2 regions of the Acidovorax sp. GW821-FHT09A11 genome follow, and region 1 is predicted to be linked to the other one. Evidence: riboswitches for the same ligand, from Rfam matches in the RefSeq annotation. Region 1 holds a riboswitch; the other holds the start of a gene.
What was found. A riboswitch is a leader RNA that binds a small molecule or an ion and turns the genes downstream of it on or off. The one in region 1 is predicted to bind thiamine pyrophosphate.
Positions count from the first base shown of each region.

Region 1 (3,382 bases):
ACAATCCAGCATAGCAAATTTGGTGCCACGCCCTCCCCCCGGTCTTCTGAACCGAGTGTGGCCGGACTATATGCCGGGCTGCCGCCCCCGCCGCACAGGGTAAGCACCGCCCCGGGGCCCTTTGCAGGGAATCCCCGGGGTCAGTAGGCGGGCTTATGCCACCGGTGTCACGGGAATGTAGAACTGCCCGCCGCGCTGCTGGAATTCCGCCGCCTTGGTCTGCATGCCCTGGGCCAGCGCCTCGGCCTCCGCCACGCCCTTCTGGGCGGCAAATTCGCGCACTTCCTGCGTGATCTTCATGGAGCAAAACTTGGGGCCGCACATGGAGCAGAAGTGCGCCACCTTGGCGCTGTCCTTGGGCAGCGTTTCGTCGTGGTATTCCTTGGCCGTGTCGGGGTCCAGGCCCAGGTTGAACTGGTCCTGCCAGCGGAAGTCGAAACGCGCCTGGGAAAGCGCGTCGTCGCGCGCGCGGGCCCCCGGGTGGCCCTTGGCCACATCGGCCGCGTGGGCGGCGATCTTGTACGCGATGATCCCTTGCTTCACGTCGTCGCGGTCGGGCAGCCCCAGGTGCTCCTTGGGCGTCACGTAGCACAGCATGGCCGTGCCCATCCAGCCGATCATGGCCGCGCCGATGGCCGATGCGATGTGGTCGTAGCCCGGTGCGATGTCGATGGTCAGCGGGCCCAAGGTGTAGAACGGCGCCTCGTGGCAGGTCTTGAGCTGCTCGGTCATGTTGGCCTGGATCATGTGCATGGGCACGTGGCCGGGGCCTTCGATCATGGTCTGCACGTCGTGCTTCCAGGCCACCTGGGTCAGCTCGCCCAGCGTGTGCAGCTCGGCGAACTGCGCTTCGTCGTTGGCGTCCGATGCGCAGCCGGGGCGCAGGCCGTCGCCCAGGCTGAACGACACGTCGTACGCCTTCATGATGTCGCAGATGTCCTCGAAGTGCTCGTACAGGAAGCTCTCGCGGTGGTGCGCCATGCACCACTTGGCCATGATGGAGCCGCCACGCGAGACGATGCCCGTGCGCCGCTGCGCGGTGAGGTGGATGTAGGCCAGCCGCACGCCCGCGTGGATGGTGAAGTAGTCCACGCCCTGCTCGGCCTGCTCGATCAGCGTGTCGCGGAAGATCGCCCAGGTCAGGTCCTCGGCCACGCCGCCCACCTTCTCCAGCGCCTGGTAGATGGGCACCGTGCCGATGGGCACGGGCGAGTTGCGCACGATCCAGTCGCGCGTGGTGTGGATGTTCTTGCCGGTGGACAGGTCCATCACGTTGTCGGCGCCCCAGCGGATCGCCCACACCAGCTTTTCGACCTCTTCCTCGATGCTGGAGGTGACGGCCGAGTTGCCGATGTTGGCGTTGATCTTGACCTTGAAGTTGCGCCCGATGGCCATGGGCTCGACCTCGGGGTGGTTGATGTTGGCGGGAATGATGGCGCGGCCCCGGGCTACTTCATCGCGCACGAATTCGGGGGTGATGATCTTGGGGATGCTCGCGCCCATGGGGTTGCCCATCAGGCGCTGCTCGCGGCCAGCGTCGGCCATGTACTGCTCCATCCACTCGCGCTTGCCGTTCTCGCGGATGGCCACGTATTCCATCTCGGGCGTGACGATGCCCTTCTTCGCATAGTGCATCTGCGTGACGTTGGCACCCGCCTTGGCGCGCAAGGGCTTGCGCTGCAGAGCCGCGGCCTCGGCGCGCAGCTGGGCCAGACGGGTGGCGTCTTCGCTTTTCTGGCCATCGTCCAGCGCCACGGGCGCGCGGCCTTCGTAGTGCTCCACGTCGCCACGGCCGGTGATCCAGCCGCCGCGCACTCCCGCCAGGCCCTTGCGCACATCGATCGCAGCCTCGGGGTCGGTATACGGGCCGGAGGTGTCGTACACGCTGACCAGTTCGCCGTTGGTCAGCGCAATGTCGCGCACGGGCACGCGCAGATCGGTGTGCAGGTGGCCGGGGAGGTAGGCCTTGCGTGAGGCAGGAAAGGGTTCGCGCGTGCGTGCGAGCAACTCGGCGAACTTCTCGGGGGTGGCCAGCTTGGCGTGGGGGTCGGGGGCGTTCATGGGCAGGTCTCCTGGTTCCGGTGGCGGTGGGTGCTGCTCCGGAATGGACCTGTGCGCCCCTCGGGTGCGGCTGCACCTGAGGCATGGCGTGCCAGCAGGGACTGCGGGCACGGAGACAAGGAGGTCGGCTCTTCTTCCGCCGGTATGAACCGGATCAAGTTCGTCGGGTTCGCAAGGCCTGCCGAATTTCTTCAGCCACCTCGCATCTCAGCGCTTACGCACACCCCGGAGCAGGCGCGAGTATAGGCCAGAGAGAAAAAACCGCGCCGCGGAGCCTCTCGGTCAGGCGAGGCGCCCGATGAGGACCACCGCAAAGAAGAAGACGGCCGCGATCACCGTCCACTTGAGGATGACGAGCCCCAGGCGCTTGTAGCGCGCCTGCCCCGTGCCGGCATAGAAGGCAAACGACACGGCCGCCGCCAGGAGCAGCAGCATGGCCAGCCAGCGAAAGATCAGCATGTCAGGGACTCCCGGCGCCGTGAAAACGGGCGCGGCACTGGCAGGAGGCTCCGGGCTGCGGCCCGGGAATGGTGCTTCATGCTCACCAGGCGCGCGCCGGCTGGGCAAACCCGCCGGGCGCCTGGCGCTCGTCCTCGAACGTGACGACCTCCCAGGCATCGCGCTGGGCCAGCAGCTCGCGCAGCAGCAGGTTGTTCATGGCGTGGCCCGAGCGGAAGGCGCTGTAGGCCGCGAGCAGGGGCTTGCCGATCAGGTACAGGTCGCCCATCGCGTCCAGGATCTTGTGCTTGACGAACTCGTCGTCGTAGCGCAGCCCGTCGCTGTTGAGCACCTTGTAGTCGTCCATCACGATGGCGTTGTCGAGGCCGCCGCCCAGCGCCAGGCCGTTGGAGCGCATCATCTCCACATCGCGCGTGAAGCCGAAGGTGCGCGCGCGGGCGATGTCGCGGCTGTAGTTGCCTTGCCCCAAGTCGAACTCCACGCGCTGGCCCGTGGAATCCACGGCGGGGTGGTCGAAGTCGATCTCGAAGCTGAGCTTGTAGCCGTGGTAGGGCGCAAGCCGAGCCCACTTGGCCGCGGCGCCCTCGCCTTCGCGCACTTCCACGGGGCGGGTGACGCGGATGAAGCGCTTGGGGGCATTCTGCAGCTCGATGCCCGCGCTTTGCAGCAGGAACACGAACGATGCCGAAGAGCCATCCAGGATGGGCACCTCTTCGGCGGTGATGTCCACATAGAGGTTGTCGATGCCCAGCCCCGCGCAGGCCGACATGAGGTGCTCCACGGTGTGCACCTTGGCATTGCCCACGGCGATGGTGGACGCCAGGCGGGTGTCGGTCACGGCCTCCGCCCGGATGGGGATGTC
Region 1 covers NZ_JBWKPS010000004.1:286,974-290,355, reverse strand. The annotation lists gene thiC (phosphomethylpyrimidine synthase ThiC) at 154-2,034, opposite strand; TPP riboswitch at 2,176-2,299, opposite strand; gene AC07PV_RS12430 (hypothetical protein) at 2,344-2,520, opposite strand; gene lpxC (UDP-3-O-acyl-N-acetylglucosamine deacetylase) at 2,603-3,382, opposite strand, start outside.

Region 2 (3,382 bases), on a different contig from region 1:
TTTCCATCGCCGGTTCCGACAGCGGCGGCGGGGCGGGCATCCAGGCCGACCTCAAGACCTTCAGCGCCCTGGGCTGCTACGGCATGACGGCCATCACCGCCATCACGGCCCAGAACACCTGCGGCGTCACGGGCATCCACGGCATTCCGCCCGAGATGCTCAAGGCCCAGATCGATGCCGTGGTGCAGGACATCGGCGTGGACGCGGTCAAGATCGGCATGCTGCATTCGCCCGAAGTGGTGCGCGTGGTGGCCGATGCCATCCGCACCTACCAGCTGCCGCACGTGGTGCTCGACCCGGTGATGGTGGCCACCAGCGGCGACCGGCTCATCGCCGCGGAAACCGTGAACGTGCTGGTGCAGGAGCTGTTTCCGCTGGCCGAGGTGATCACCCCCAACCTGGACGAGGCCGGCTGGCTGCTGGGGCGCACGATCGAGGGCGTGGATGCGCTGGCAGCTGCGGTGGACGGGCTGCTGGCCCTGGGCGCCCCGGCGGCGCTGCTCAAGGGCGGCCACCTGCCCGGAGACTGGGTGGTGGATGTCCTGGCCACACGCGGCGGCGTGCGGCAGCGGCTGGAGTCCGCACGCATTGCCACGCACAACGGGCATGGCACGGGCTGCACCCTGTCATCGGCCATCGCGGCACACCTGGCGCGGGGCCTGCCCTTGCAGCAGGCGGTGGAGCGCGCGCGTGCCTACATTCTGGGCGCCATCGCGGCAGGGGCCGATGTGACCACCGGCCGTGGCCATGGCCCGCTCAACCACGGCCATGCGCCCGTGGCGCAGCTGGTGCTTTAAAGGTTTGATTGTTTTTGGCCTCGGGCGCTTATCCAGCAAGCGCTAGATGCTCACAATTCAATAGCGATTCAACGCACCCGTGGCCGTGTGGCCCAGGCCAGCACAAAACTGAACGCCAACGCCGGCAGCGCCGAGCCCGCGCCCGGCACCACCTGCGGGGCCAGGTGGTAGACGGCAATCCCCACCAGCCAGATCGTCACCGGGGCCGCGTTCACCCGGCGTGCCGCAGCGAGCAGCGCGGGTGCGTTGGCGCCAAAGGCCAGCCGCCCCAGGATCACGCCGAACAGCGGCACGAACACCGAGCTGAGCAGCAGCAAAAATGGCTCCAGGCTGTGCATGGGCAGCACCAGCGCGAGGGCGGTACACACCGCAGCCATGGCCAGGCCCCACTTGCGTACGCCCCAGCGCGGCAGCAGGCTGTGTGCCGACACCGCGCCCGAATACGTGTCGCCATAGGCGTTGTCCACCTCGTCGATCAGGATCAGCGACAGCGCGATCAGCCCGCCCTGGGCCAGCAACAGGGCCTGCACCAGATCCTTGCTGGGCAGCGTCAGCGCCACCAGCACACCGAGCGTGTAGCACCACATGTTGGCCAGCGCGTAGCCCAGCCACGTGCCGCGCAATGCGGAGCCGCCGTTCTTGCCGTGGCGCGCATAGTCGGCCACCAGCGGCAGCCACGAGATGGGCATGGCGATCACCAGGTCCAGCGCGGGCAGCACGCCCATGCCGCCTTCGCCCTTGCGCGTCCACAGCGCTTCAAAACCCTGGGCCTGCGCCAGCGACAGGAACTGCCACGACAGCCACAGCAGCGACAGCACCACCAGCGGCAGCGCCACGCGCGCGATCACCTTGCGCACCAGCTGCACCATCGATCCGCTGATGAGCAGCATCACCACGCCGCCCCACAGCAGCGTGGCCAGCACGGGCCAATGCGCGCCGGCCATGGTGCCGGACTGCTGGCCGATGGCCACCGTGGCGTCGCGCATCACCACCAGCTCGAACGTGCCCCAGCCGACCAGCTGCACGATGTTCAAAATGATCGGCAGGCTGGCGAACGTGCGGCCATAGACGGCATGCATCAGCCCGGCGCTGGCCAGGCCGCTGTCGCAGCCCAGCTTGGCCACCCAGCCCAGCAGGCCCGCGCCCACGATGGAGCCGCAGACGATGGCGATCAGCGCCTCTTGCGTGCCCAGCGCGGGCATCAGGTAGGCGCCCACCTGCATGACCAGCAGGCCCACGCCCAGGCTGAACCAGAGCGAGGCGTGGTCATGCCATTGGAAGACGCGGCGGTCGGGGGAGACGGGGGCCAGCGCTTCGTTGGTGGCGGGCGCGGCGGGGGATGAGGACATGGCAAGCTCCGTGGCAATACAGAGCAGGGGCGGCCCGCCAGCGCGCCCCAAAGTCATTTCATTCTGGGCTGTGCCGAGGCGGACGTGCTTCCCTGCGCGAGGATGATCTCAATCAGGTTCAAAGGGACTCTCTCAGTCGGTTCCGGTGGCCCGGTCCCGACACCCCTAGCGTGGGCGTTCCAGAAGGAACGCGGGGCCATTGTAGTGGGGCGCTCAGGGCGCGGGGCGGGCGATGGGGATCGCGTAGTGCATCACCGAGTCGCCGGACGTCGGGTGGTACTGGGCACCGTAGATTTCCAGATCCGGCCCCAGGGTGTGCGATGGGCCCGCCGACAGCAGCCAGCTCGAGTAGATGTAGTTCACCGTCGCATCGACATTCTGCGCAGGGCCCCGGTGGGTGAAGCGCGCATAGGTCGATGCGGGGATTTCCATGGCCACCATGCCCGGTGGCAAGGCGCCGGGGCCCCGCACTTCGATGCAGGCCAGGTAGCGCAGCGCTTCCGTGTGGGGCCCCGCCGGTGCCACGACGCCATAGCAGACCCCGGGCACGGTGTTCGCAATCTCGCCCAGCCGGGGCAGGAATTTCGCCCACAGGGGCGGCAGCTTCTGGCCCAGGTTGTTCTTTTCGGAGTCGATGCCGTAGTAGTCCGTGGGCAGCCCGACCAGCTGCATGGCGGGCTGCTCCTTTATGTCGGGTTCCAGGGAAATGTTGTGGTGAATGTGCGCGAGGTAGCTTGCGTCAAACCGGATCTTGCGCACGAACAGCGAGCGGTTGCCCATCTTGCGGTACTGCGACGGCGTGATCCGAAAGCAATCGCGGAACGCGCGCGTAAAACTCTCCTGCGTCTCGTACCCGGACGCCAGCGCAATGTCGAGCACGCTCAGCCGCGTGCTGGTCAACTGCTCCAGCGCCCGCGAGAACCGGCGCGACCGGATATAGGTCTTGAGGGTTTCGTTGGTCAGCGCCTTGAAGATCCGCTGGAAGTGCCACTGGCTCATCCCTGCAGCCCGTGCCACCTCGGAAAGCTGGATATCGGATTCGAGATGGGCCTCGATGAAATCGATGCCCTCCTGGATTTGCCGGAGATAAAGCACAGTGGCGTCCGTTCAAGGGGTTTCAAAGAAACCGGTCATCGCAACCAGGCGATTCTGGTCGTTGTACCGGCCGTAGCTCACGCCTTCCCCGATCACCTGCCCGCTGCCATCCACCATGTTCCACTTGGCGATGCTCTGCTG
Region 2 covers NZ_JBWKPS010000001.1:69,051-72,432, forward strand. The annotation lists gene thiD (bifunctional hydroxymethylpyrimidine kinase/phosphomethylpyrimidine kinase) at 1-797, shown strand, start outside; gene AC07PV_RS00315 (purine-cytosine permease family protein) at 866-2,146, opposite strand; TPP riboswitch at 2,219-2,323, opposite strand; gene AC07PV_RS00320 (GyrI-like domain-containing protein) at 2,360-3,241, opposite strand; gene AC07PV_RS00325 (nuclear transport factor 2 family protein) at 3,254-3,382, opposite strand, start outside.
Region 2: linked by a shared signal. The riboswitch ahead of AC07PV_RS00315 (purine-cytosine permease family protein) and the one ahead of thiC (phosphomethylpyrimidine synthase ThiC) in region 1 are both predicted to bind thiamine pyrophosphate.